DNA from 4 places in the Nonomuraea sp. NPDC023979 genome. Region 3 is predicted to be linked to each of the others. Evidence: riboswitches for the same ligand, from Rfam matches in the RefSeq annotation. Region 3 holds a riboswitch; each other region holds the start of a gene.
The links. Region 3 has a riboswitch for cyclic di-AMP ahead of AB0G11_RS12040 (hypothetical protein). Riboswitches for the same ligand answer to the same signal wherever they lie in the genome.

Region 1 (6,950 bases), on a different contig from region 3:
CGTACGGCCAGGAGTCCAGGTGGAGGCCGTCGGAGCCGGCGACCTTCTCGGGCTCGCCGCCGGACAGCGGAAGCCGGTGGACACCCCCGTCGCGTACGGACCAGACCAGGGCGTCCTCGGTGAGGCCGATCCGCTCCACGTTCGCCAGGTCGCCGGTGACCTCGCCGACCCGCTGGGCGGTGCCGCCCTCGCGGGGGATGATCCAGAAGTCGGCCCACTTGTCCCTGTCGTTGGGCGTGGTGCCGTACCAGGCGAAGTGCCGCTCTCCCACCTCGACGTCCTGGACGAAGTAGCCCTTGACGCCTTCGGGGGCGGGCATGTCGCCCACCACCCTGGTCGTGCGGGCAGTGGTGTCGTAGATCTCCAGGCGGCCGGCCTTCTCGAAGGAGGACTCGGCGGTCAGCAGCACCTCGGTGGGGGAAATTCCGGTCACCGGGCGATATTTCCAACCATCGGGGGCCGCCGCCGGCATCGTGAACACCGCCTCCGGCCACACCTCGGCCACCGGCTTCACCTCCGCCACCCTGGGGACGGCACTGGCCACCTCCCCAGGCGACACCGTGGTCACCGCGACCGCCGGCTCCACCGACACCCGAGGCTCCCCCCGCCACACCGCCATCGTCCCTCCGGCAACCAGCACCACCGAGGCGGCCGCCAGGGCCATGCCCGCCCACTGCCGGCGTCGCCGCGCCCGCCGCCGGGCCGCGACGGCCGCCGCCAGCCCGCCGGTCGGCGTGACGTGCCCGGCCCCGGCACGCAGGGTACGGACCAGGTCCTCTTCGCTTCTCATCGTGCCTCCTGCAGCATTCGCTTGATCCGGAGCTTGTCCAGGGCACGCGCCGCCTGGCTGCGCACGGTGCCGCGCGAGACGCCGAGGATCGCGGCGATCTCCGCGTCGGGCAGGTCCTCGTAGTAGCGCAGCACGAGGACCACTCGCATCCTGGGCGGCAGCCGTTGCAGGTCCGCCCACAGGTCCGCGTCCTCGTAACGGTCGAAGCGCCCCTTCTCCGGCACGACGGACACCAGTTCCTCCCGGTGCCTGCGCCGCCACGAGGTGATGTGCAGCCTGACCATGGTCGTGCGCACGTACCCCTCGGGGTCGTCCTTCTTGCGCACCCGTGACCAGGCGTCACCCAGCCTGGCCAGAGCCTCCTGGACGAGGTCCGCCGCGTCGTCCGCGTTGCCGGACAGCACGTAGCCGTACCGGAGGAGCGCATCGCCCCGGCTCCGGACGAACTCGTCGAACTCGGTTGTGTGGTCCACGTATCCAGGGATCCTCCAGCACGCCGTACCGTTGCACGAAACGCGAAAAGCGCGCGCCCCCGGAAGGGGACGCGCGCTTTCGAGGCGGTCTGATCAGGCGGCGTACGACGGGTAGCCGTAGCCGGCGACCTGCGAGGTGGGACGGACCCGCTCCTCGACCTTGCCGTTGCCGGTGTTGCCCTCGATCGTGGAGATCGTGCCGTCACCGTTGTCCTTGACGACGAAGCCGACGTGGTCGATGGAGCTGATGTCCTTGCTGCCGCTCCAGGAGAAGAAGACCACGGCGCCGGGCTTGGCCTCCTGGCCCCAGCGGTCGTTGGCGGCGAACCACTTGGCGTGGGTCACGGTGTAGGCGTCCCAGCCGACCTGCGGGCGGGCGCCGGTCTGCTCGCCGACCCAGGAGACGAACATCGAGCACCAGGCGGCGTTCAGGTAGTCCTGGCGGTTGCCGCCGTCACGCTGGACGGTCTCGGCGGCGCGCTGGGAGTTGGCGTACCACTGCTGGAACTTGGTGCCACCGCCGGCGGCGTTCTCGGAGGTGCCGACCTGGGCCTTGGCGACGGCCAGGACCTGCGAGGCGGAGACGTTGACCCTGGTGTTCTGGTTCGTGGCGGCCTGCTGGGCCTGGGCGGCCTGCGGCTGGGTGTTGGCGGTGGTCGCGGTGCTGGCGTCCGCCGACACGTGGGCGCCGAACGCGGTCGCGACGAGCGCGGCGCCGAGGACGGCCTTGGGCACGTTGATCTTGGGGGTGCGGATGGGGCGCATTAAGGGTAACTCCTCGCTTCCATACCGCTTACCGGGTTAGCTGACGGGTTCGGGCGTGGAAGCTGCCCTACGGCGATGTCGGTGCCGATTCACCCCGGTGGAACACATGGGTCCCCGGTTCCGCGTGTGAGCGGATTCAGCGGTCACAGGTCGGTCCCTGTGATGGACGGTGGGTCGTGACGCCCGAGAGTCGGTCGCGTCTTACCCGCGTACAGAAATGTCCAACACACCCCTGACCTGGGTAATTCCCTCGTAACGAAATTTCCACGAAACCGGCCGCGGGCGGGGGCCCGCGGCCCGGCTACTCCGCAGGAACGTAAAGGCTGAGCGTCTCGGCGATGCACGCCGGGCGCTTCTCGCCCTCGACCTCGACGGTCATCTTGAGGTTGGACAGGTAGCCCGCCGGCGTCCCCTTGACGTCGGTCAGCTCGGCCGTGGCCCGCACCCTGGCCCCGACCGGCACCGGGCGGGGGAAGCGCACCTTATTCAGGCCGTAGTTGACGCCCATCGCGATGCCCTCGACCCGCACCAGCTCGAACATGAACGCCGGCAGCAGCGACAGGCTCAGGTAGCCGTGCGCGATCGTGCCGCCGAACGGGCCCTCCTTGGCCCGCTCCACGTCGACGTGGATCCACTGGTGGTCGTCGGTGGCGTCGGCGAAGAGGTTGACCTGTTCCTGGGTGACGGTGCGCCACTCAGTGGGGCCGAACTTCTCGCCGACGGCAGCCTTGAGTTCCTGTACGTTCGCGAAGGTCCGCATGAGGCGGAACGCTATTGCGCCGGTGGGACCGCTGCCAAGTTCAGCACCCGGAACTTGTCCGGCTTGTCCCCCTTGGTGGCGCCCCAGTAGAAGACGGTGCTCGGTTCCGACGAGACGCCCGCCCCGTACCAGTTGCCCGGGTTGCCGAAGCTCACCATCGTGCCCGTCGCCAGGTCGTACACCGCATTGCCCGCCGCCAGGAACCGGTCCAGGATCGGGTAGCGCGCCACGCCCATGCCGATGCCGCGCGCGACCTCCCGGGGCGGCTGCGAGCCGTCGACGCGGCTGATGACCGTGCCGCGCTCCCCCCGGCCGTAACACCAGACCGGCCCGCAGCGCATGCCCTGCACGCCCGGCGGCGGCTGCACGGTGCGGCTGGAGCCGTCCTCCAGGTTCACCAGCCGGAGCTGGTTGCGGTCCAGGTCCCCCGGCAGGCCGGCCACGTCGGTGGCCCAGGGCCACTGGACGAGGTGCAGGCCGTCGCTGCCGGGGACGCGCTCGGGCTCGATCCCGCCGAGCGGGTGCCGCCACACGCCGCCGTCGACCTCCGACCAGACGACGTGGTCGCCGTCCAGGCCGATCGCGTCGAGGTCGGCGTCCTGGCCCACGCGGCTGGCCACCAGCCTGGCCTCGCCGCCGGCCAGCGGGACCGTCCAGATGTCGCGGATCTGCGCGCCGTCGCCCTGCTCGCCGTACGCGAACCAGGCGACGTTCGCGCCGTCCACGGTCACGCCCTGCACGATGTACTTCTTCAGCCGGTCGTCCTTCGGCACCTCGGCGACGAGCCTGGCCTTTCCGGTACGCGAGTCGTACACCTCGAACTTGCCGGCCTTCTCGAACGACGACTCGGCGCTGAGCAGGACCTCCGTGGGGCTGATGGCGGTGATGGGGCGGTAGCGCCAGCCGTCGGAGTTCCTGGCCGGCATGGTGAACACCGCCTCCGGCCACAGCTCCGCCGCCACCGCTTCCACCGGCTCGACGGGCACCGGGGCGATCGACGCCGTGGCCGTCGCCAGCGGCTGCGGGGTCTCCCGGACGGCGGTGCCCCTGAAGACCGCCGTGCCGGTGCCCGCGACCGCCACCACGGCCGCCGCGGCCAGCAGTTGCGCCCTTCTCCTGGCGCGCCGCCGCCTGCGCAGCCGGGCGACCCCCGCCAGCAGGTCCGGCTCCGGCGCGTCCGCGGCGCCCTGCCGCAGCGCTGTGACCAGCTCGTCCTCTGTCCTCACGCCCGTCCCCTTTCGAGCATCGCCGGCCTGACCCGGAGCGTGTTGAGCCCGCGGAACGCCTGGCTTCGCACCGTTCCTCGGGAGATGCCGAGGATGTCGGCGATCTCCTGATCGGACAGGTCCTCGTAGTAGCGCAGAACCAGCACGGCGCGTTGCCGCCGCGGCAGCGTGGCGAGCTCTCTCCAGAGCTCGCCGGTGGAGTGGATGTCGGTGTAGGAGCCCTCGGGCAGCTCGCCCGTCAGGCGCTCGCGCCGCACCTTGCGCCACCAGCTCACGTGCTGGCGGGCCATGATCGTACGGACGTACGACTCCGGATTGTCCTTGTTGCGCACCCGCCGCCAGGTGTCGCTCAACCGCAGCAGCGCCTCCTGCACCAGATCGGCGGCGTCCTCGGCGTTGCCGGTGAGCACGTAGCCGTATCGCAGGAGGGCCGGCCCGCGGGCCCGGACGAAATCCTCGAACTCCACACCACCATGACGCCCGGGGTGGGCTCGGCTGTTGCAAACTTCTTTACCCGAAATCATCGCGCACCTGTTCGAGTCCGCGCTACAGTCTTAGGTACTCGAATCGAACAAGGGTTCGGCCTGGTGAGAGGGGGTGTGTCCGGTGACGGTGCTCGCGCTCGCCCCTGCCCGGACACGCCGTAGCGCTTTCTTCCCAAATCTAAGACGGCCGCTATATCCGGCAATAGAGTCCGAGAGCGTGGACCCTGTGCGCAACCCCTACGCCCCCGGAGCCGGACAGCGTCCGCCGGAGCTCGCCGGGCGCGACCGTGAGCTGCAGCAGTTCGAGGTCGTGCTGGAGCGGGTGGCCCGCGGCCGTCCCGAGCGCAGCATGGTCGTCACCGGCCTGCGCGGCGTCGGCAAGACCGTGCTCCTCAACACCTTCAAGTCCATGGCGATGCAGCGGCTGTGGGGCACGGGCAAGATCGAGGCCCGGCCCGACCAGTCGATCCGCCGTCCCGTCGCCGCCGCCCTGCACATGGCGATCCGCGAGCTGGCTCCGCGCCACCGCGCGCCCGAGCGCATCGAGGAGTTCCTGGGCGTGCTCAAGGCGTTCGCGATGCGCGACCCGGCCGCCGCCAAGGGCACCTCGCACTGGTCGCCCGGCATCGAGGTGCCGGCCAGCCGGGGCCGGGCCGACTCCGGCGACCTGGAGATCGATCTGACCGAGCTGTTCGTCGACGCCGCCGGCGTGGCCACCGACCTGGGCGTCGGCATCGCCCTGTTCATCGACGAGATGCAGGACGTGCAGGCCGCCGACGTCTCGGCGCTCTGCGCCGCCTGCCACGAGCTGTCACAGTCCGGCGGCCCGCTCATCGTGGTCGGGGCCGGGCTGCCGCACCTGCCGAGCGTGCTGTCGGCCAGCAAGAGCTACAGCGAGCGGCTGTTCCGCTACGCGCGCATCGACAAGCTCGACCGGGAGGCCGCCGACCTGGCGCTCATCCTGCCCGCGCGCGAGGAGCAGGTCGAGTTCACCCAGGAGGCGCTCGACGCCCTCTACGAGGCGGCCGACGGCTACCCCTACTTCGTCCAGGCCTACGGCAAGGTGGCCTGGGACCTGGCGCTGCGCAGCCCGATCACGCTCGACGACGTCAAGGTGTCGGCCCCGGAGGCGGAGGAGGAGCTGGCCGTGGGCTTCTTCGGCAGCCGCTACGAGCGCGCCACCCCCGCCGAGCGCGACTACATGCACGCCATGGCGGAGATCGGCGACGAGCCGGTGCCCACCGCCGAGGTCGCCGAGGCGCTGGGCCGCAAGCCCTCCAGCCTCTCCCCTGCCCGCGACAGCCTCATCAAGAAGGGCCTGATCTACAGTGCCGAGCGCGGCCTGATCGCGTTCACGGTGCCGCATTTCGGGAGGTTCCTGCGTGCCCAACCGGTGTGAGCACCGCCCCTAGCCCTCTATTGGGCTGTCTAGTGGGGAAGCTAGACAGCCCAATAGAGTTCAATCGAGCGCTCTATAAGGCTGTCTACCGTCAGGCCGATACGGTCGTATATTCCGGCAGAGACTCCGCGCTCACCACCGCGACCCGCACCGCGGGCCGCCGCCCCGCCAGGTGCACGGCGAAGACCACGTCGTCCCGCTCGTGGTTCTGGAAGGCGAAGAAGCGCCAGCACAGCTCCCGCCAGCTGTCATAGGGCTCGGTGGCCGCCAGTTGCGCCGCGTGGGCCCGCCACGTGCCGCTCGACTTGAGCCGCGCCAGCGACACCCCCTCCTGCGGGCCGCGCCGCTGCTCGCAAGGGGCCCGGTGCCGGGCCCGGTCGACCAGCTCGTCGATCTCCGGCGACAGCACCGCCAGCACCGCCGCCCCGGCCAGCGTGAACCCCCAGGCCGGCTCGGCGAACGCCGTCCAGCCCGGCGTCCCGGCCCACACCGCCATGAGCGCCATCCCGGTCAGCACCACGGTCCGGCCGATCGAACGCAGCCCGACCGGCGCCGAGCTCACCTCGCCGAAGCAGCCGCACCCGGCATCCGGCCGGCGCCTGCGCAGCTCCAGCAGCACGTACGTGGACAGCGCGAAGAACGTGACCGTCCCCCACCGGAACAGCGGGTGCGCCGAGACCAGCAGCCCGGCGGCGAGCACCAGCTCGACGACGCCGCACAGCAGCAGGGCCGGTTGCTGGAGCCGGCCCGGCATCAGGACCGCCGGGCCCAGCCGGGCCAGCTCCCCCGGCTCCCGGCCCGACCGGACGACGGAGAACTTGGCCACCGTCCCCAGGACGAGCAGGACGATCAGGACAGGCACCTGTGAGGCCAGCACGTGTGTCACCCCAATCCGATCTGCGCGTTGAAACACCCGTTCACCAGGTCCCCGCCCAGCTCCACGTAGCTGGCCGGGGAGAGCTCGGTGATCCGACCGCGTGGCGAGGTGCCGCACTCGACACACCGGTCGCAGAACCGCCCGGCCACGCACCCGCACGCGACGATCGGCACGA
Region 2 (6,950 bases), on a different contig from region 3:
GCGGCGACCTGCAGGTGATGATCTCGCTCGACAAGGTGGGCGAGGAGTCGCTGGCGGCCTGGAAGCGCGACGTCGACCTCGGTGACCACGTCGGCGTCGAGGGCGAGGTGATCACCTCACGGCGCGGCGAGCTGTCGATCCTCGCCGACAGCTGGCAGATCACCGCCAAGTGCCTGCGCCCGCTGCCGGAGAAGCACGTCGGCCTCACCGACCCCGAGGCGCGGGTCCGCCAGCGCTACGTCGACCTCATCGTCAACGACGAGGCCCGCGAGATGGCGCGCATCCGCAGCGCCACCGTGCGCGCGGTCCGCGACTTCTGGCACGAGGAGGGCTACCTGGAGGTCGAGACGCCGATGCTCCAGCCGATCCACGGCGGCGCGGCGGCCCGGCCCTTCAAGACCCACATCAACGCCTACGACATGGAGCTCTACCTTCGCATCGCGATCGAGCTCTACCTCAAGCGGCTCGTCGTGGGCGGCATCGAGAAGGTCTTCGAGATCAACCGCAACTTCCGCAACGAGGGCGCGGACTCCACGCACAACCCCGAGTTCACCATGATCGAGGCCTACGGGACCTACCTCGACTACAACGACATGGCCGACCTGACCCAGCGCATGTACCAGAAGGCCGTGGTGGCCGCGCTGGGCACGACCGTGGTGGTGCACGGCGGCGTCGAGGTCGACCTGGGGCTGCCCGAGTGGCCGAGGGTGAAGCTCTACGACCTGGTGTCCGGCGCGGTGGGCGAGGAGATCACCACCGATACGCCGCTGGAGCGGGTGCGCGCTTTGGCCGACAAGCACGAGGTGCACTGGGACGCCAAGTGGGGCCAGGGCAAGCTGGTCCAGGAGCTGTTCGAGGAGCTGGTCGAGCACACGCTGATCCAGCCCACGTTCGTCATGGACTACCCGCTGGAGACCTCCCCGCTGACCCGGCAGCACCGCGACAACCCGCTGCTCACCGAGAAGTGGGACCTGATCGGGTTCGGCACCGAGCTGGGCACCGCCTACTCGGAGCTGGTCGACCCGATCGAGCAGCGCCGCCGCCTGGTCGAGCAGTCGCTGCTGGCGGCCGGCGGCGACCCGGAGGCCATGCAGCTCGACGAGGACTTCCTCCAGGCGCTGGAGTACGCCATGCCGCCGACGGGCGGCATGGGCGCCGGCATCGACCGGATGATCATGGCTTTCACCGGCAAGAACATCCGCGAGACGATCCTCTTCCCGCTGGTCAAGCCCTCCCGTTGAGCCGCACCGGCAGGGTGGCGAGCCCGCGCAGCACCAGGTTTCCCTTGTACGGCGGCGCGGGCTCGGCCAGCTCCAGCTTCGGCGCCGCCTGAGCCAGGGCGCGCAGCGCGATCTCGCCCTCCAGCCTGGCCAGCGGCGCCCCGAGGCAGAAGTGGATGCCCAGCCCGAAGGCCAGATGCCGGCCCGGCGTCCGCTCCACGTCGAAGCGGTCCGGGTCGGCGAACGCGGCGGGGTCGCGGTTGGCGGCCCCGACCAGCGCCAGCACCGCGCTGCCGGCGGGCACGGCGGTCCCGGCCAGCTCCACGTCCTCCAGCGCCACGCGCATGGTGAGCTGCACGGGCGGGTCGTACCTGAGGACCTCCTCGACCACCTGCTGGGGCGCGTCGGCGGCGCGCCCGAGCACGCCGTGCCTGACCAGGTTGAGCACGCCGTTGCCGATGAGGTTGACGGTCGTCTCGTGTCCGGCCACGAGCAGCAGCACGCAGGTGCCGAGCAGTTCCTGCTCGGTCAGCTCCTCGACCTGGGCGAGCGCGCTGAGCAGGTCGTCGCCGGGCCGCTCGCGCCGCAGCGCGATGAGGCGGCGGAAATACGCGCGGAACTCCTCCCGGTCGTGCTCGGTCCGGGAGATCAGGTCCGGCGGCACGATCGGGTCGAGGCTCCTGGCGAGCGTCTCGCTCCAACCGCGGAAGCGCTCGTGGTCCTCTGGAGGCACGCCGAGCATCTCGCTGATCACCATGACGGGCAGCGGGTAGGCGAACGCGCTCATCAGGTCGGCCTCATCGGGCAGCGCGTCGAGGAGCCCGGCGGTGATGGCCTCGATCCGCGGACGCAGCCGCCTGATCATGCCCGGGGTGAAGGCCCGGCTGACCAGGCCGCGCAGCCGGGTGTGGTCCGGCGGGTTCATCATCAGGAACGAGCGGGGCGGCTCGCCGTCGGGCGGGGCGCCGTGGCCGAACCGGGCGTCACGCAGCACCGCGGAGCAGAGCTCGTGCGTGGTGGCGACGAGGAGCCCGCCGCGGGTCCGCAGCAGCGCGTCGCTCTCGCGCAGCTCGCGGTAACGGGTGTACGGGTCGCGCAGGAAGCCGGGGTCGGAGGGATCGAACCCGAGCATGTCCGTTGGCGTCAAAGGAGCGTAGTCAGGATCGCTGTGATCGATCATCATGCTCCGATAAGTGCCGACATATGGCGAGTACTTCACATACAACGGATCATGTCAACGGAAGAGGTCAAGTGCGGCGAATTTCGTGCTTGACGACGTTTCCTGGATGCGTTTACCGTCTGCGAGGATGTGCCGCTCCGGTCGGGCCCTAGACGTCTCCGGGTGGTGCTGGTGGGGGGAGGGCTCCCGATGGATGTGCTCACAGAAGGCGTTGAACTGAGCCGTGCCGATCTGGCGTTGCTGGCCGAACTGGCCAAGGGCGTCACCGTGGACCGGGTCGGCCGACGCCTTGACATCAGCGGTCGCACCGTGCGGCGAAGACTGCGCGGCATCTGCGACCGCATAGGCGTGGCCACCGCGATCGAGGCGGTGGCCTGGGCTGCCCGCAGGCAGCTCATCTAAGGCCGCTGGCCGGCTCTGGCGCCGCTAGTCGGCGATGCGGACGGCTCCGGCGAAGGGGCGCCGGGCGATGGACGCGATCCGCACCACGTCGCCGGTGCGCGGCGCGTGCACCATCATGCCGCCGCCCAGGTAGATGCCCACGTGGTGCAGGTCGTTGTAGAAGAACACCAGGTCGCCCGCGCGCAGCTCCTCCCTGGAGATGTGCCGGCCGGCGGTCCACTGGTCACCGGTGTAGTGCGGCAGCGAGATGCCCACCTGCTGGTAGGCGGCCATCACCAGTCCGGAGCAGTCGTAGCCGCGCGGCCCTTCGGCGCCCCAGATGTACGGCTTGAGCTGCTGGGTGAGCGCCCACTTGGCGGCCTGGGCGGCCTTGCCCGAGCCCGGGATCGGCAGGTTGACCTTGACCGCCGGGGTGCCCGGCCGGCCGGCCTCGCCGAGCGCGCGCCTGAACAGGTTGCTCTCGACCTTGCCGACGAGCTTGACGATCCGGTCGCGCTTGGCGTCGAGGTCCTTGACGATCTTCGAGACCTCGGTGATGCGGGCCTTGGCGCCGGCGCGGGCCCGCTCGGCCGCCTGCATCGCCTTGGTGAGCTGGAGGATCTCCTCGCCCTGCTGCTGCTGGATCGCGTAGTTGGTGGCCGCCAGGTCGAGGTAGCCCTCGGGGTCGTCGGAGTTGACGAACGCCAGGGTGCCCGACAGGCCGCCGTTGATGTAGGTGGTCTGCGCGAGCAGGATCGCCTTGGAGCGCTTGTCGGCCAGCTCGGCCTCGCTGGCGGCCAGCGTCTTCTTGGCGTTGTCGGCGGCCTTCTGGGCCGTCTTGAGCTTCTCCCGCTGGCCGTTGTACTGCTCGGCCAGCGTCTCGATCTCCAGGTGCATCTCCTCGACCTGCTCGGAGAGCTCCTTGAGCGAAGGCTTGGGGTCGGCGGAGGCTGGTGAGCCCAGGGGCAGAGCGAGGACCAGTGCGGCCACGGCGGCCAAGCCGACGACACCGAATCGCTTCTTGCCAGAGCGCCTGTCCAACCAAGCTCCTTCCGTTGACGCCTACCGGGTTAGCTGACGGGTTCGGGCCGGAGCAGCCCTACCGAGCGTGGCTCGGATTCACCCCTGGCAGCGGGTTGACGCCGCCGGCGGGTCCCCGGCTCCCCTCGCGGGGATTGGGCGTGTCGACCGCGCGGTGTGCGCGGGTGACATCGTCGCTGGACACTAATGCACTCCTGGTTCCTGCTCAACCGGAACTGCCGAGTCTGTAGAGGTTTCACAACCGACGGGTCACAAGGTGATCTCGTGGCGAGCCGTACAGAAAAGACTTTATGCCCTCTTTGCCCCAAGTTCGCCCGATCGTGAAACTGTAGGAATCGTGCAATCCGGAGCGTGCACGCACAGTGACGGTCCGGGAGTTTGGGTCGAGCCGTAATGGGGTCTGTACTCTGGATGGCCATGGAGCAGGTCGCCGAGCTAGCGGTCCCCGAGACCGAAGTGCTCGTCAGGCGCGCGCGGACCAGGGACGTCAGGGCGATCAAGCTCCTGGTCGACACCTACGCCGGCGTCGGGCGCAAGATGCTGGAGAAGGCCACCGTCACGCTGTACGAGGACGTCCAGGAGTTCTGGGTGGCCGAGCGGGGCGGCGAGGTCGTCGGCTGTGGCGCGTTGCACGTGCTCTGGGAGGATCTGGCCGAGATCCGCACCGTGGCCGTGCACCCCTCGGCCCGGGGTTTCGGCATCGGCCATCGCGTGGTCTCGGCTCTCATCAGGACCGCTCGGGAGCTTGGGCTGGAACGTGTATTTTGTCTCACTTTCGAGGTGGACTTCTTCGCGAGGCACGGGTTCCGTACGATCCAGGGCACGCCCGTCTCACCCGAGGTGTACGCCGAACTCCTGGCCTCGTACGACGAGGGCGTCGCGGAGTTCCTCGACCTCGAACACGTCAAGCCGAACACCCTGGGCAACACACGCATGCTGCTCCACTTGACATCGGGTGACGCGGACCTTGACTGCCGAGAAAGGTGATTGTTGATACCTATGTCGATACGTTGGGCAGGACAGGCATGTGCCCTGACACGTGCCACATGCGCACTCGAAGCGAGGTGACACGGTGAGCACAGGACAGCCGCCGTATCCACAGGACGATTCCCCCGAGAACTCCCCTGAATACGGCCAGAACGCAGGACGCCCTCAAGGGCAGCCCGACCCCGACGCGACGGTCGTCGGCTACCGCGTGGACGACCCCTACGGCCAGCAGCCCCCCTACGGCCAGCAGCAGGGTTACGGCCAGCAGCCCCAGTACGGCCAGCAGCCCCAGCAGGGCTACGGCCAGCAGCAGGGTTACGGCCAGCAGCCGCAGTACGGCCAGCCGGACTACGGCCAGCAGCAGGGCTACGGTCAGCAGCCGCAGTACGGTCAGCAACCGCAGTCCCAGCCGGGTTACGGCCAGCAGCCCCCGTCGGGCCAGCAGCCCCAGTACGGCCAGCCCGACTACGGCCAGCAGCAGCAGTATGGTCAGCAGCCGCAGTCCCAGCCCGACTACGGCCAGCAGCAATATGGTCAGCAGCCGCAGTCCCAGCCCGACTACGGCCAGCAGCAATATGGTCAGCAGCCGCAGTCCCAGCCCGACTACGGCCAGGGTTACGCCCAGCAGCCGCAGTCGCAGCCGGGTTACGGCCAGCAGCCGCAGTACGGCCAGCCGGACTACGGTCAGCAGCAGGGCTACGGCCAGCAGCCGCAGTCGCAGCCGGGTTACGGCCAGCAGCAGTACGGTCAGCCCGACTACGGCCAGCAGCAGGGCTACGGGCAGCAGCAGTACGGCCAGCAGCCCCAGTACGGGCAGCAGCAGTACGGCCAGCCCGCCTACGGTCAGCAGCAGGGCTACGGCCAGCCCCAGTACGGGCAGCAGTACGGCCAGCCGGTGGGCATCCAGCCGCCCGGCGCCCCCGCGCCGCTGGCGGAGTGGTGGCAGCGCCTGGTGGCGAGGATCGTCGACGGCCTGATCTTCGGCGTCGTCTACTTCATCATCAACCTCATCCTGGGCATCTTTTTTGTCGTCAGCTACAACTCGGTCACCGGCGTCACGACGGGTATCGCGAGCTCCCTCATCGTCGGCGTCATCCAGTACCTCCTCCTGGCCGCGCTCTACGTGGCCTACGACTTCTTCATGACGAAGATGAGCGGCCAGACCGTCGGCAAGATGGTCATGGGCATCAAGGTCGTCCAGGTGGGTCATGCGATGCCGTCCGGCGGGCTGCCCAACGACGCCGCGCTCAAGCGGGCCGGCGGGACCTGGGGCGGCTACGTCCTGGGCGTCATCCCGCTCCTCGGCCCGCTTCTCGGCGGCGTCCTCGTTCTGCTGAACGCGGCTTCCCAGCTCTGGGACAAGCCGCTGCAGCAGACGTTCGCCGACAAGTTCGCGAACACCGTGGTGGTCAAGATCAAGTAAGTCTCAGCAACAGCGAAACAGGGGCCGGCATCCCGCCGGCCTCTGTTTTGTGTGTACGAGCCGTACCAGAATGGGGGGACGCCGAGGGCCGCCGAACGGACGAGGTGAGGTTATGGCCGCGACACCCGAGACCGGCGTGCTGCCGGCGGAATGGTGGGAACGGCTCGTCGCCCGCCTCATTGAAGCGCTCGTGTTCGGAGTCTTCTATTACATTCTGTTCATTGCGCTATGGGGCGTCTTCCGGACTGTCGGGGTGCTGGACGCGTTCGAGGGGCGGTTGCCCGGCGTGTTCGCGTGGGTGGGCGCCGGCCTGGGTTATACGGTCTATGACTGGGTCGCACTTTCCCGGGGTGGGCGCACCTTCGGCAAGGCGATCATGGGGATTCGGGTGGACCCGGAGGGTCTTCCGGCGCGGGTCCGGCTGAAACGCGCCCTGCTCTATCCGGCGCCTGCCATGCTGATGGGCATTCCGGTGGCCAATCTGCTGGCCGGAATGTTCGTGTTTGGTGTCGGCCTGCTCATCTTGATCGACAAGCCGCTCCAGCGCGGGCCGCATGACAGGCTGGCCGGAACGCTGGTCGTAAAAGATCTTCGTTGAGGGTTCCGTACCTGCGCTGATGGCTTTTCGCAAAATTTCCGCTTGATCCGGTAAGGAGCCTGGAGAGACTGGCATTAGGCTATGAGGCGTCCGGGTTGCCGGATGTTGGGGCGCCTGCCA
Region 3 (6,950 bases):
ACCTCGTCCCGATCGGCGGCCTGGAGAAGCTGCTGCGCCACCATCTGGGCGATCCGCGCCTGCTCTACCGGGCGTTGCGCACGGCCTCACAGGAGTAGACCCGGCCTAGGGCGTGCGTCCGGGCCATCGGCGGTCGACGTAGCGGGCCAGGCCCAGGGCGACGGTCTCGACCGGCTGGTCGGCGCGGCGGACCGGGATGGCCAGGGCGGTGCGCAGCCGCCGGGCGAGGCCGCGCAGCAGGGAGCCGCCGCCCGCGAGTGTGGCGCCGCGCTCGCCGAGGTCGGCGGCCAGTTCGGGCGGGCAGTGCTCCACGGCTTGGGCGGCGGCCCGGACGATCGCGTCGACCGGCTGCCTGGTCGCCTCGTAGAGGTCGTGCACCGGGACCGCGACCACGCGCTCGCACCCGGTCTCCGGGTCGTGGCCGTGGACGAGGACCTGGCGGTGCAGCGGCTTCCAGGCGGTGCCGGCGTCGCGTTTGACCGCCTCGGCCTCGCTCTCGCTGATGAGGATGCCGTGCCGGTGCTCGACGAGGCGGGTGATGGCGCGGTTCATGTCGTCGCCGCCGACGCCGGTGGACGCGGCCGTCACCACGTCGCCGCCCGCCAGGACGGCGATCCTGGTGAGGCCGGGGCCGATGTCGACGACCATCGCGCCGGCGGGCTCGTCCAGCGCCACTCCGGCCCCGAGGGCCACGGCCAGCGCGTGCGGCACGAGGACCACGCCGCGCGCGTCGGCCTCGTACGCCAGGTCGCCGAGCGTCCGCGCGACGATCGGCGAGCAGCCGTCGGGCAGGGCCATGACCAGGCGCGGCCTGGTGAACTTGTGCACCCTGTGCACGAAGTGGCGGATGAGGAGCCGGGCCAGCTCGGGGTCTCCCGGCATGCCGCCGCGCACCGGCCAGCAGGTGTCGCCGCAGCAGACGGCCTGGGCGCCGAACCTGACGGCCCGGCCCGTCTCGGGACTTCGCGCGACGGCCGTGGGCTCGTTGAGCACGATGCCCCGGCCTCGTGCGTGGATCTGGGTGCTGACACTGCCGAGATCGATCGCGAGATCCCGGCCGAGCGGGCTCACCATGACCGGAATCTGCCCGCCATCGGGTCAAGGCAACACCAAGGAGCTAGTGCGGCAGCGACTGGCCCATCAGCGCCTGGAGCGTGACGCCGCCCAGCAGGGCGCCGTCGTCGACGACGGCGACGAGCGGGCTGTGCGTGCGGGCCATGAGCGCGGCCAGCTCCAGCAGGGTGGCGTCGCCGTCGGCGATGGGCAGCTCGCGCGGCTGCTCGGGCAGGGTCTCGCGGACCGTGCGCTCGCCGAGGCCGCGCATGAACGCGTCGGCGTGCTCCTCGTCGACGACCCTGGCCAGGGCGGGGTCGTCGAGGCAGTAGCGGGGGACGGCCAGGCGCAGCACCTGGGTGCCGGGCAGGATCGTGCGCGGACGGCCGTCGTCGTTGAGCACGATGAGCCCCGGCAGCCCGTGCTCGGCCAGCAGCCGGGCGGCGTCGGCCGCGCGGGTGTCGAGCGTCACGGTCGGGAAGTCGCTGACGAGATCGCGTGCGCGCACAGGCTCACCCTAACCGCTGGGCGGCCGTCCCGGTTTCGCGCCGTGTGGGCGATCGTGCGAAGCTGTGTACGTCCCTCAACACCAGGAGGTCCTCCATGGCGGAAACACCGGAGCCGGAAGTCAGCGAGACTCCCGAGGACGAGATGAAGCGCAAGTTCCGCGAGGCGCTGGAGCGCAAGCGCAACCAGGCCGCGGGCACGAGCGCGGGTGGCAGGGGCGCCGACGCCGCGAAGATTCACGGGGCACACGGGCCGGCTGCCAGCAAGCGATCTTTCAGGCGCAAGAGCGGCGGCTGAGATCCTGGCGTTTCAGGGGGGTACGGCAATGCCGTGCCCCCCTTTTCTTGACCCTCCTAGGTAGATCTTCGCCTGATTCATGGTGTTACCTTTGCGTTTGTCCGGTTTGGCATATACATTGGGTGGCGTTACCAGGTGGTGACCTAGCCCTTCACCAGGAAGAGGCGGCCACCTGGCGCCGAATCCCTCACGGGAACCGGGGACCCAACTTCTGGGGTGAATCCGGCCCTCGCGGCCGGTAGGGCATCTCCACGCCCGAACCCGTCAGCTAACCCGGTAGGCGAGATGGAGAGGACACCCTACCTGTGATGTACCGCTGCGTCGTACCCCCAGCCCGCGCCCACTGAGCGGCACCACTTCCCCGAACTTCTCGCGCTCCGCGTAGCGACCGTTTGGCGTTCTGCCCGGCTACGCCCTTCTGAGTGAGCGCTTTTCCCCATTGCCTAACAGAGGACTTTACTTTTTCATGTCTGCTCGTATCGGCATGCGTTCCTTCGCCCTGCTCACCGCCACCGCCGCCGGCGCCCTCGCCTTCGGGGCCGGCGCCGCCCACGCCGACGTCGACGAGAGCCAGAAGGTGCTGCTGAAGGGCGCGACCACCGCGTCCTACTTCTGGGACGACTCCTCCGGCCGCGCCGGTGACACGGGTCTGCCCGCCAGTGGCAAGCCCATGCAGAAGGGCCTGGCCGCCAGCCCGAGCTGGCCGCTGATGACCGAGGGCTACGTCGTCTACAAGGGCAAGAAGATGCCCTTCTTCGTGGGTGACCGCGGTCCCGGCAACCCGTCCAACAACGGCATCATGCTCGACCTGGACGCCAAGACGTTCGCCGAGCTGACCGGCGGCAAGTTCAACTCCAGCACGCTGATGGTCGACGGCAACGGCGGCAAGGGCCACATCGAGGTCCAGTACGTCATCACCAAGTGGGGCGACGGCGTGGGCAAGAAGAACCACCCCGTGGCCTTCTCGACCGGCGCCTGGTCGCGCGTGGACCGCAACCCGGCGCAGCCGCCGACCATCCTGGCGGAGAAGAAGACCGAGGAGAACAAGCCCCGCGTCGAGGCTCCCGGCAGCGGCGGCGTCGCCCCGGCCGCGTACACCGCGAGCGAGCGCCCCGCGGGCGGCGGCTCCAAGCCCGCCGCCGCGGCGGCCGGCGAGGAGACCGGTGGCGTCGGCGGCGCCGTGCTGGCCGGCGGTCTCGCCCTGGCCGGTGGCGGCGTGATCCTCGGCCGCGACCGTCTCCGCAAGCTGATGGGCCGCTGACCCTGACGGGCAGCTGACCCAGCAAGGAGCTCAGGCGCCCGAGCCGTCCCCCGGCCGGGCGCCTGAGCCTTCCGCATGGGAGGCCGGGCGTGCTTTACGCGGGACGAATTAGAAGGTAATTCTAGTATCCGTGACCACCCACGCCTCGGCGAACGGCATCGACCTCGCCTACGAGAGCTTCGGCTCACCTGACGGGCGCCCGCTCCTGCTCATCATGGGGCTGGGCGCCCAGCTCATCCACTGGGACGACGACCTCTGCACGGCCCTGGCCGACCAGGGGCATCACGTCGTCCGGTTCGACAACCGCGACGCCGGTCTGTCCACGCACTTCCACGAGGCGGGCGTGCCCGACTTCCGGGGCGCCGCCCCGTACCTGCTGGACGACATGGCCGACGACGCCGCCGGGCTCATGGACGCGCTCGGCTGGCCCGCGGCGCACGTCATGGGCGCGTCGATGGGCGGCATGATCGCCCAGACGCTGGCCGTCCGCCATCCGGAACGGGTGCTCACCCTCACCTCGATCATGTCGACCACCGGCCCCGCGGTCGCCCCGCCGACCGAGGCCGCGGGCGCGGTGCTGTTCGGCGCGCCGCCGGCCGACCGGGAGGCGGTCCTGGCGCAGGCGCTCAAGACCTGGTCGGTGATCGGCTCGCCGGGCTACGAGATGGACCGCGAGCGCGTCCTGCGGCTGGCCGGCCTGGCCTTCGACCGCTGCTTCGACCCGCCGGGCACGGCCCGCCAGCTCGCCGCGATCATGGCCTCCGGCGACCGCACCGAGGGCCTGGCGGCCGTCAAGGTGCCGACGCTGGTCGTGCACGGCGAGGACGACCAGCTCGTCCCGGTCGAGGGCGGGCGCGCCACGGCGGCGGCCATCGAGGGGGCCGAGCTGCTGACGTTCCCCGGCATGGGGCACGACCTTCCCCGCCCGCTCTGGCCCGAGATCGTCGCCGCCGTGACGCGGCTCACCTCCCGCGTGTGACGGTGGCTCGTGCCCGCCGCGCCCCGGGCACGAGCCACCGGGTCTCAGACCTCCAGCTTCTCCTCGATGGCCCGGAGCTGGTGCCTGGCCAGGGCCAGATTGGCCCGGCTCCGGTCGAGGGCCAGGTAGAGGAACAGGCCCTTGCCGCCGCGCCCGGTCAGCGGCCGGATGATGTGATACTGGCCGCTGAGCGAGATGAGGATGTCCTCGATCGCGTCCTTGAGCCCGAGCGAGTCCATCGTGCGCAGCTTGGCCTTGACGACCTCGGTGTTGCCGGCCGCCGCCACCTGGAGGTCCAGGTCCTTGGAGCCGCCGAGCGTGCCCAGCGCCATGCCGCTGCCGTGGTCGACGATCGCCGCGCCGATCGAGCCGTCGATCGTCATCATCTCCTTGAGCGAGATGTCCATGCCGGCCATGTCGTCCTCCGTTCGTTGTGATCGTCCCGGCGTGAGCGATCCTCACGCCAGTTCTTCCAGCGCCTTCCTCAGCCGCAGCAGCAGGGCCACGTCCACCTGCTGCCTGGGCTCCGCGGGCTCTGCGGCGTCCTGCGGGCCCGGTTTCGGCAGCCGCTTGGCGCGTCTGGGCAGGGCGGCCCGCTCGTCGGGGAGCAGCAGCCCGGCCGCGGCCAGCCGCCGCACCGCGAGCATGACCGCGTAGCCCGTCCGGCCCAGCCGCCTGGCCAGGTCGAGCGGCGTGGCCTCCTGATCGGCGGCGACCACGACCTCCCACTGCACGTCGGTGAGCGTCACGCCCTGCCCGCGCAGCCGGGGTGAGACCCGTACCGGTGCGGTGTCGACGGCGGCGTCGGGCCAGACGCTCGCCAGGTGGGCGCGGCGGCGCGCGCACTCGCGCACCAGCCCCGCCACGTCGAAGTACCAGCGCCCGCCCAGCCAGTGCCGCTCGCCCGGCCGGAACTTCGGCCGCGGCCCCGCCGCGGGCAGCAGGAAGAACGCCGCGTCCAGCACCGCGCCGAGCACGCAGTACTGCAGCTCGCCGAGCGTGACCGGTCCCTCCCGCAGCAGCCGCTCGCACCCGCCGTCGGCCTGCGTGCGCCGCAGCGCGGCCTCCGACACGCGCCCCCGGGAGGCGAGCAGCCGCTCGGCGCCCGGCGTGCGGGCGCATTCCATGTACGTGATCCGCCCGGCGTCGAGGTAGATCGTGCCGGCCCGGCCGACCCGCAGCGCGCCCGTGGAGCGTTCGCGGGCCAGCCCGGCCAGGTGCGTGTCCAGGGGCGGCATGCCGTCACGCCAGCAGCTCGGCGGAGATGGCGCGCAGCCGGTGCCGCGCCAGGGCGATGTTCGCGCGTTCCAGGTCCAGCCGGACGTAGATCACCAGCGGCCCGTCGAAGAGCGTGTCCAGCGGACGCAGCAGGTGGTGGCCCTTGTCCGTGGTGATGAGCACGTCCTCGACGCGCACGGTGTCGCCCGGGCAGGCGCGCGCCAGCCCGTCGACGGTGGCGCGCAGCGTCTCCGTCAGCGCGGCGGCGGACTTCTCCGCGTCCGCGCCGGGCGGGAAGGCGCTGGCGGCCACCGCCATACCGCTCGTGTGGTCCACGAGCATCGCGTCCAGCGCTCCCGGTATCGCCATGACCTCGGTCAGGCAGCCGTCCAGTCCCAGCACGCGATCAGCTTAGGGAGAGCGGACTGACAGCAATTTCCACAAGATAAGGATCTATATGGCCCGGAGTAAGAAAAACCCAACCGCGACGGATTTATCGTGCCATTGTGGAATTTAATTCATATTCGGAGTCTCGTCCGGCAGTAAAGCCTTCTCGTCAGGCTTGAACACCAGCACGTTGTCCACGTACGACTTGACCGCCGCCGCCAGCCCGACGTCGCCCCCCTCGGCCTCCGACAGGTACCAGCGGTGGTCCAGGATCTCGTGGAAGAGCTGGGCGGTCTCCAGCTTGCCGCGCAGCTCGGCGGGGATGGCCGCGAGCGTGGGCTGGAACACCTCGGCCAGCCACCGGTGCGCCACGATGGCCTCGTCCTCGTGCCGCAGCCCCTTGGCCACGCGGAACCCGTCGAGGTCGTTGAGCAGCCGCCGCGCCTGGTTCTCCTCGGCGTCCAGGCCGGTCAGCCGGAGCAGCCGCCGCTGGTGGTGACCGGCGTCGACGACCTTGGGACGGACGATGAGCCGCCCGGTGCCGACCTTGCGCCGGACCATCATCTCGGCCACGTCGAAGCCGAGCAGGTTGAGCCGCCGGATGCGCTGCTCGACGCGGTGCCAGTCGACCTCCTCGATGATCTCGTCCTGGGTGATCTCCGCCCACAGCCGGTGATAGCGGTTGACCACGTCCTCGGCGGTCTCCATCGGCTCGATCGACGGGTGCAGCAGCCCGCCGGCCTCCAGGTCGAGCATCTCGCCGAAGATGTTCGTGTGCGCCGCGTCGATGTCGCCGAGCCGCTGGCCCTCGCTGATCATCGGGTGCATCTCGCCGGTCTCCGCGTCGACCAGGTAGGCGGCGAACGCGCCCGCGTCCCGGCGGAACAGCGTGTTGGACAGCGAGCAGTCGCCCCAGAAGAACCCGTTCAGGTGCAGCCGCACCAGCAGCACCGCGAGCGCGTCCAGCAGCCGGGTGAGCGTGTCGGGCCGCAGCGTGCCGGACATGACGGCCCGGTAGGGGAGCGAGAACTGCAGGTGCCGGGTGATCAGCGCCGCGTCCAGCCCCTCGTCGCGGCCGGTGACGTACGCGACGGGCTCGACGGCGGGGGCGTCGAGCCGGGCCAGGTCCCACAGGAGCTGGTACTCGCGCTTGGCGTAGCGCTCGCTGATCTCCTTGATCGCGTACACCTTGCCGGAGAGCCGGGCGAAGCGCACCACGTGCCGCGAGATGCCGCGCGGGAGGTCGAC
Region 4 (6,950 bases), on a different contig from region 3:
TCGTCCGACTGCGGACTGTCAACGGCGGTTCATGCGCAGCCCCCGTCCAGGTGTGCGGAGTTCGACTACCCTTGGGTAGGTCGGGATTTCCGTCTTCCCTGGAGCGCGCGTACATGGATTGGCTCTTCGTCGCGGGCATCGTCATCTTCTTCATCGGACTGATGGCGTCCATCGCGCTGCACGAGGTCGGCCATCTCGTGCCCGCCAAGCTCTTCGGCGTCCGCGTGACGCAGTACATGGTCGGCTTCGGCTCCACCGCCTGGTCCTGGCGTCGTGGCGAGACCGAGTACGGCATCAAGTGGCTGCCGCTCGGCGGCTACATCCGCATGATCGGCATGCTGCCGCCCCGGCCCGGCGACGACCCGACCAAGCTGCGCGGCAGCTCGACGGGCCCGTTCCAGAGCCTCATCGAGACCGCCAGGGAGGCCGCCCAGGAAGAGGTGCGCCCGGGCGACGAGGAGCGGGTCTTCTACCGGAAGAAGTGGTGGCAGAAGGTCATCATCATGTCCGGCGGCCCGGCGATGAACTTCGTGCTCGCCTTCGTCCTCTACACGCTGCTGTTCGTCGGCATCGGCATGCCCACGCTGGTGCCGGTGGTCTCGCCCGACACCACCACGTGCGTGATCCCGGTCAGCGAGCAGCGCACCGAGTGCCGGCCCGGCGACCAGGCGACGCCCGCGGCGAAGGCCAAGCTCAAGGTCGGTGACCAGCTCGTCTCCTTCGACGGCCAGAAGATCGGCTCGTGGGCCGACGCGACCCGGCTGATCCGCTCCCACGGCGCGGGCGAGGTGGCGCTCGGCATCGTGCGCGACGGGAAGCCGATGACGCTCGACGTCACGCTCATCGCCCAGGACCGGCCCAAGCCCGACGACCCCAAGGTGATCGAGAAGAACGTCGGCTTCCTCGGCGTCATGCCCACCGAGGTCATGCAGCAGCAGAGCATCGGCGCGGTCGCCGGTCACATGGCCGAGCTCACGGGCAGGGTGGCGCAGTCGCTGGTCAACCTGCCGGAGAAGATGGTCGGCGTGTGGCACGCCGCCTTCTCCGGCGAGGAACGCGACCCCGAGGGCCCGGTCGGCGTCGTCGGCGCCGGGCGGATGGGCGGCGAGATCCTCGCCTCCGACCTGACCGGCATCCAGAAGTTCCACATCTTCGTCAACCTGCTGGCCGGCTTCAACCTGGCGATCGGCATGTTCAACCTGATCCCGCTGCTGCCGCTCGACGGCGGCCACATCGCGGGCGGCCTGTGGGAGGGCCTCAAGCGGGCCTACGCCCGGGTCCGCCGCCGCCCCGAGCCCGCGTACGTGGACATCGCCAAGGTGCTGCCGCTCACCTACGCGCTCGCCTTCGTCATGATCATCATGGCCGGGCTGCTGGTCTACGCCGACCTGATCAACCCGCTGAGGCTCACCGGATGACCGCGGGCCCGCTCGACGAGCTCCGGCGGCTGTGCCTCGCGCTGCCGGAGACGACCGAGCGGCTCAGCCACGGCGAGCCCACCTGGTTCGTGCGGGGCAAGAAGACGTTCGTCATGTTCGCCGACCACCACCACGACGACCGCCTCGCGTTCTGGTGCGCGGCCCCGCCCGGCGTCCAGCAGGAGCTGGTGGCCGAGGACCCGGCCCGCTTCTTCCGGCCCCCGTACGTGGGCCATCGCGGCTGGCTGGGCGTCTTCCTGGACGTGGACGTCGACTGGGCGGAGATCGGCGAGATCGTCGCCGACGCCTACCGGCAGGTCGCGCCCAAGTCCCTCATCGAGCGGATGCCACCGGCCGGCTGAGCACCCGGGCGACCTGGTCGGGGTGGGTGAGCTGCGGATAGTGCCCGGCTCCGGCGATCTCGGTCACCGGATGCCCCGGGTCGGCCGTCAGCGGGTCGGCCGAGCCCGTCACGATCTCGACGGGCACCCGCACCCGTGTCAGCAGCGCCCGCGTGGCGTCCCGCGCGGCCGACGCCGCCCGCAGCGCCGCGACCACGCGCCGCGCCACCCCCGGGCGGCGCAGGTCCAGCGCGGCGCTCGCCACCTCCGGCCCTTCCGGCACGCCCAGCGTGGCGGCCAGCCGGGCGGCGGACATGCGGCGCAGCAGGGGCGCGGCCACGGCCGAACGCGCCGCCCACGACGCCGGAGCCTGGAGGAACGCCGGAGCCACGAGCACGAGCCCGCCCACCCGCTCGGGATGCTCGACCGCGAACCGCAGCGCGGGCCCGCAGGCCAGCGAGTGCGCCACCAGCGTCGGCCGCGTCCGCACGCCCCCCATCAGCCCGGCCAGCCACGCTTCCACCGGCCGGTCAGAAGGCGCGGACCGCCCCAGCCCGGGCAGATCGGGCGCGAGAACCGGCCCCGGCAGCAGGGCGGCCACCCGCGCCCACACGTCGGCGTTCACCGGCAGCCCGTGGAGCAGCACGTGCCCGGGGTCGCGGGCGTCCCCCATCACCCACGTACGGTCCCGGAACCCGTACGGGCGCAGCCCCGGCGTCGCCGCGCCGAAGCGGGCCGCCACCAGGTCGTCCGCCCAGGCGCGCAGGGCGTCGGCGACCGGCGGCATCTCCAGGCCGGCCCGGGCGGCGAGGGCGCGGGCCGAGGCCGTCGGATAGCGGTCCGGCGACAGGAACGACAGCGTCTCCGGATCGGCGCCGGTGAGCGCCCGCGGCAGCCGCCGCACCAGGCCGACGGGGATCGTCCGGCGCGGCGCGCGCACGCCGAGGTGCCGGGCGACCAGGCCGATCAGCTCGGGCAGCGGCGGCGTGTCGTCGTCGAGCACCCAGTGGTCCTCGCCCGCCGGGGCGGCGGGGATCTCCGCCAGGAAGCGCGTGAAGTAGTCCAACGTGACGACCGGCAGGAAGACGTCCGGGCCGCCGGGCAGCGCCGCGAGCCGCCCGTTCCACAGGTCGCCGACGAGGGAGGCCAGGCCGAGGTGCTGGCCGGGGCCGATCACCGTGCTGGGGTTGGCGACGGTCAGCGGGACGCCCAGCTCGCGCGCCCTGGCATGAACGGCGAGGTCGGCCTCGGCCTTGGACGCCTCGTACGCGCCCAGCCGGGCGTAGTCGGGGCGGACGCCGCTCACCCGGTAGCCGCTGATGTGCACGAGCCGCCGCAGGCGGGGGAGCGTGGCGGCCCATTCGAGCACGTGGAGCGCCCCGGTCACGTTCACGGCGCGAGCCTCCTCGACGCCGAGGCCGAACGCGAAGCGCGCCGCGGCGTTGTAGACGTCGCGTGCCTGGGGGAGTCCGGTGAGCGGGCGGGTGAGGTCGGCGGTGACGACGTTCAGCCCGCCGGTGGCGACGCCCCGCTCGGCCAGCCACGGGGTGAGGGTGTCGGTCCGCACGGCCGCCGCCACCCGCTGCCCGCGGCCCAGCAGCTCGGCGACGAGTGCCCGGCCGACGAAGCCGGTCGCGCCGAAGACGATCGCGTCCAAGGAAGCTCATTAATAGATCGGTCTACATATTTTCTGGCCATAAAAAGAGCCGCCTCCGTGGCGGGGAGGCGGCCCCAGGGGTCAGCGCAGCAGCCCGGCGAGCACGGCGGCGACGCGGTCCAGCGGCTCCCGGCTGCGGTGCGCCTTGGCCAGCAGCAGCGCCCCCTCGATCAGCGCCAGGACGGTGACGGCGAGATCGTCGGCGTCCGGCCGCCCCGCGAGCCGCGCCCGCAGGGCGGCCTCCCACGACGTGTAGACCTCCGAACACGCCTGCTGGAGCGGGTCGCTGGCGGCGGCCATCTCGAGCGCCACGGTGGCCACCGGGCAGCCCTTGCGCCAGCCCGACTCCTCCAGCCGGTCGCCCAGCAGCCGCAGCACCTCGTCCACGGCCAGGTCGTCGAAGGCCGACCCGATCGCCGCCCCGGCGCGCCGGATCGACTCGCCGACCAGCTGGTCCTTGCCCTCGGGGAAGTGGAAGTACAGCGACCCGCGCGGCGCCCCGCTGGCGGCGATCACCTGGTTGAGCCCGGCATTGGCATAGCCGCCCGCCTCGACCAGCTCCTGGGTCGCCTCCAGGATCCGCAGCCGGGTCTCGGCCCCCTTCTTGCCCATGCCGAAAAACTAGACCGATCTACATATTCTGTCAACGCCGAGCCGGTCGGCCACGTCAGTGCATCGAGATGTGGACGTGGTCGTAGTGGTTCTCGGTGATGCTGCCGCGGTTGGACATGGCGTTCCAGCCGGAGCCGTGATTGATCCGCTGCTTCCAGATCACGTACTTGACCCCGAGCTTGTCCCGGTTCTTCACGGTCCATTCGGCGATGCGGTCGCCGAGGGCGTTGTTGGCCGCGGTGGGCATGGAGCCGCCGGCGCTCATCATGAAGTCGCAGGCCCGCCCCAGCGGATGCTCGCCGCTGGAGCCCGAGCGGAAGCAGCCGACGCTGAACGGCAGCTTGAAGCTCTTCTCGATCTGCGCCTTCATCGCCCGGGTGCGGGCGGTGATGTTGTCGGTGCCGCTCGGCAGCTGCGGGGCCCAGGTGCCGTCGGAGCGCCGCCCGGTGCTGAACGGGATCAGGTCCTCCAGCTTCTTCTCGATGTCGCCGATGACGTCCTCGGCCTCGTCGCGCTGCTTGGCCACCTCGGTCGTGTCGGCGCTGAGCCGGCGGGCCAGGGCGGCGGCCGCGTCGGCGGCCTTCTTCTGCTCGTCGCGGGCGGCGGCCACGCCGGCCACGATGGCCTGCTGCTCGGCGGTGAGCTGTTCGACCACGGCCGCGCCGGCCCCGTCGGGCGGCACCATGTAGTAGGGCAGACCCAGCGTGCCGCTCTGGTAACGAAGTCTGGCGAGCTCGCCCACCTTCAACTGGGCGGCGGCGAGCGCCTGGTCGGCGGCGGCGAGCCGCTTCTTGGCCGCCTCGGCGGCCTCGCGGGCCTTGGCGAGCTCGACGCGTTTGGCGTTGTAGCGCTCGATGAGCTGGTCGACCTTCTTGTTGAGCTGCTTCAGGTCGCCGCGGAGCTGGCTCTCGGACGGCTTGGGCTCGGCCGCGGCCGGTGCTGACCAGGTGGCGAACATCATCGCTGCCGCGGTGACGACGCCGATGGCAAGTCGCGTGGGGGACGCTGACGCCACGTGCGGGGTTTCCTCTCCCTCTGCCGGCCGGGTTAGCTGACGGGTTCGGGCATGGGAGTCGCTTCCCTACCACCGAAGTGGATTCACCCCAGGTGCGGATGGGTCCCCGGCTCCCGGGCAACTCGCCCGGGATTAGGCGTACACGGTGCTATGACCGCGCTTGAAGGGATAGTAGTGGTAGATCACGAGTAATGCGACATCAATCGGAAATCAATTAGTGATCTACCTGTGATCGAAGCATGCGTGCCGCCTCTTCCGGGAGCACGTCGTTGACGAAGGCTCCCATGGCCGACTCCGATCCCGCCAGGTACTTCAGCTTGCCCGGCGCCCGCCGGATGCTGAACAGCTCCAGATGAAGATAGCCCAGCTCACGGTCCTGCCGGACCGGCGCCTGGTGCCAGGCCGAGATGTACGGCATCGCGACGCCGAACAGCCCGTCCAGCGCGCGCAGCACCGAGGTGTAGAGCGGGGCGAACGCCGCCCGCTCGGCCTCCGACAGCGCCGCCAGGTCCGGCACCCGGCGATGCGGGTAGAGATGCACCTCGAACGGCCACCGCGCGGCGGCGGGCACGAACGCCGTCCACAGCTCGTTGGCGGCCACCACCCGGGTGCCCGCCTCCCGCTCGGCCGCCAGCACGTCGGCGAACAGGTTGCGCCCCGGCCGCCGCGCCGCATAGCGCCTGGCGGCGCCGAGCTGCAGCTTGGTGCGCGGCGTGACGTACGGATAGGCGTAAATCTGGCCGTGCGGGTGGAAGAGCGTGATGCCGATCTCCTCGCCCCGGTTCTCGAAGCAGAACACCTGCTCCACGCCCTCGATCGAGGACAGCTCGGCCGTGCGGTCGGCCCACGCCTCCATGACCAGCTCCACCCGGTCGTCGGAGAGCTGCGAGAACGACGAGGCGTGCTCGGAGGTGAAGCACATCACCTCGCACCGCCCCACCCCCGGCCGGACCTCGCTCAGCCCGCCCACGTCCGCGTAACTGCCGAGATTGCGGGAGAACGACGGGAACCGGTTCTCGAACACCACCACGTCGTAGTCGTCCGCCGGGATCTCCGACGCCCGCGTGTCGGACGACGGGCACAACGGGCACTCGTCGGCCGGAGGAAGGAACGTGCGCGTCTGCCGGTGCCCGGCGATCGCGATCCACTCCTCGGTCAGCGGGTCGTAGCGCAGCTCCGACGCCACCGGCCGGGGATCGAGCGGCCGCCGGTCGATCGCGCTCCGGTCGGCGTCGTCACGCCGGTCGAAGTAGATCAGCTCCCGGCCGTCGGCCAGATGGGTGATGGTGCGCTTCACTGCGAGCCCTCCGCGATGATCAGTTCGCCGGCGCGTTCGGCCAGCTCCGTACGTGCCTCCTGGGGCAGCCCGGGGTCGCTGATGACCACGTCGGCCTCGCGCAGCTCCGCGATCGTGCTGATGCCGACCGTGTTCCACTTGGTGTGGTCGGCGGGCACGACCAGCCGGTGCGCGGCGCTGACCAGCTCCCGGTCGGTCTCGGACTCCAGCAGGTTGGGCGTGGTGAACCCGGCCCGCACGCTCATCCCGTGCACCCCCAGGAACAGGGTGTCCACGTGCAGGCGCCGGATCGCGGCCACGGCCACCGGGCCGACGAGCGCGTCGGAGGGGGTGCGGACGCCGCCGGTGAGCACGACCGTGCGATCGGCGCGCGGATTGCGGTGGAAGACCTCGGCCACGGGGATCGAGTTGGTGATGACGGTCAGCTCCGGCACCCCGATCAGGTGACGGGCCAGCGCCCACGTCGTGGTGCCGGCCGACAGGGCGACCGCGGTGCCGGGCCGGACGAGCTGGGCGGCGCGCCGCGCGATGGACTCCTTCTCCTGCTGCTGGCGGGCCGACTTGGCGGTGAAACCCGGCTCCTCGGTCGAGCCGGGGCCGAGCGTCGTGG

Region 1: another riboswitch for cyclic di-AMP. It lies ahead of AB0G11_RS39610 (CHAP domain-containing protein); the one in region 3 lies ahead of AB0G11_RS12040 (hypothetical protein).
Region 2: another riboswitch for cyclic di-AMP. It lies ahead of AB0G11_RS00985 (NlpC/P60 family protein); the one in region 3 lies ahead of AB0G11_RS12040 (hypothetical protein).
Region 4: another riboswitch for cyclic di-AMP. It lies ahead of AB0G11_RS31150 (hypothetical protein); the one in region 3 lies ahead of AB0G11_RS12040 (hypothetical protein).

Annotation. Positions count from the first base shown of each region.
Region 1 is NZ_JBEZZG010000034.1:87,778-94,727, forward strand. It holds gene AB0G11_RS39600 (hypothetical protein) at 1-790, opposite strand, end outside; gene AB0G11_RS39605 (SigE family RNA polymerase sigma factor) at 787-1,263, opposite strand; gene AB0G11_RS39610 (CHAP domain-containing protein) at 1,357-2,028, opposite strand; cyclic di-AMP (ydaO/yuaA leader) riboswitch at 2,039-2,180, opposite strand; gene AB0G11_RS39615 (MaoC family dehydratase) at 2,330-2,788, opposite strand; gene AB0G11_RS39620 (hypothetical protein) at 2,800-4,014, opposite strand; gene AB0G11_RS39625 (SigE family RNA polymerase sigma factor) at 4,011-4,481, opposite strand; gene AB0G11_RS39630 (ATP-binding protein) at 4,717-5,898, shown strand; gene AB0G11_RS39635 (MauE/DoxX family redox-associated membrane protein) at 5,990-6,775, opposite strand; gene AB0G11_RS39640 (hypothetical protein) at 6,781-6,950, opposite strand, start outside.
Region 2 is NZ_JBEZZG010000001.1:186,194-193,143, forward strand. It holds gene lysX (bifunctional lysylphosphatidylglycerol synthetase/lysine--tRNA ligase LysX) at 1-1,241, shown strand, start outside; gene AB0G11_RS00975 (cytochrome P450) at 1,225-2,352, opposite strand; gene AB0G11_RS00980 (LuxR C-terminal-related transcriptional regulator) at 2,590-2,802, shown strand; gene AB0G11_RS00985 (NlpC/P60 family protein) at 2,827-3,822, opposite strand; cyclic di-AMP (ydaO/yuaA leader) riboswitch at 3,826-3,973, opposite strand; gene AB0G11_RS00990 (amino-acid N-acetyltransferase) at 4,240-4,809, shown strand; gene AB0G11_RS00995 (RDD family protein) at 4,895-6,232, shown strand; gene AB0G11_RS01000 (RDD family protein) at 6,345-6,830, shown strand.
Region 3 is NZ_JBEZZG010000005.1:96,869-103,818, forward strand. It holds gene AB0G11_RS12020 (hypothetical protein) at 1-98, shown strand, start outside; gene AB0G11_RS12025 (rod shape-determining protein) at 106-1,074, opposite strand; gene AB0G11_RS12030 (CBS domain-containing protein) at 1,118-1,561, opposite strand; gene AB0G11_RS12035 (DUF5302 domain-containing protein) at 1,657-1,857, shown strand; cyclic di-AMP (ydaO/yuaA leader) riboswitch at 2,024-2,155, shown strand; gene AB0G11_RS12040 (hypothetical protein) at 2,324-3,118, shown strand; gene AB0G11_RS12045 (alpha/beta hydrolase) at 3,249-4,097, shown strand; gene AB0G11_RS12050 (hypothetical protein) at 4,142-4,513, opposite strand; gene AB0G11_RS12055 (hypothetical protein) at 4,556-5,335, opposite strand; gene AB0G11_RS12060 (roadblock/LC7 domain-containing protein) at 5,340-5,717, opposite strand; gene AB0G11_RS12065 (DUF4032 domain-containing protein) at 5,829-6,950, opposite strand, start outside.
Region 4 is NZ_JBEZZG010000021.1:146,132-153,081, forward strand. It holds gene AB0G11_RS31130 (site-2 protease family protein) at 114-1,418, shown strand; gene AB0G11_RS31135 (MmcQ/YjbR family DNA-binding protein) at 1,415-1,780, shown strand; gene AB0G11_RS31140 (alpha/beta fold hydrolase) at 1,752-3,416, opposite strand; gene AB0G11_RS31145 (TetR/AcrR family transcriptional regulator) at 3,498-4,028, opposite strand; gene AB0G11_RS31150 (hypothetical protein) at 4,084-5,043, opposite strand; cyclic di-AMP (ydaO/yuaA leader) riboswitch at 5,051-5,192, opposite strand; gene galT (galactose-1-phosphate uridylyltransferase) at 5,258-6,340, opposite strand; gene AB0G11_RS31160 (DeoR/GlpR family DNA-binding transcription regulator) at 6,337-6,950, opposite strand, start outside.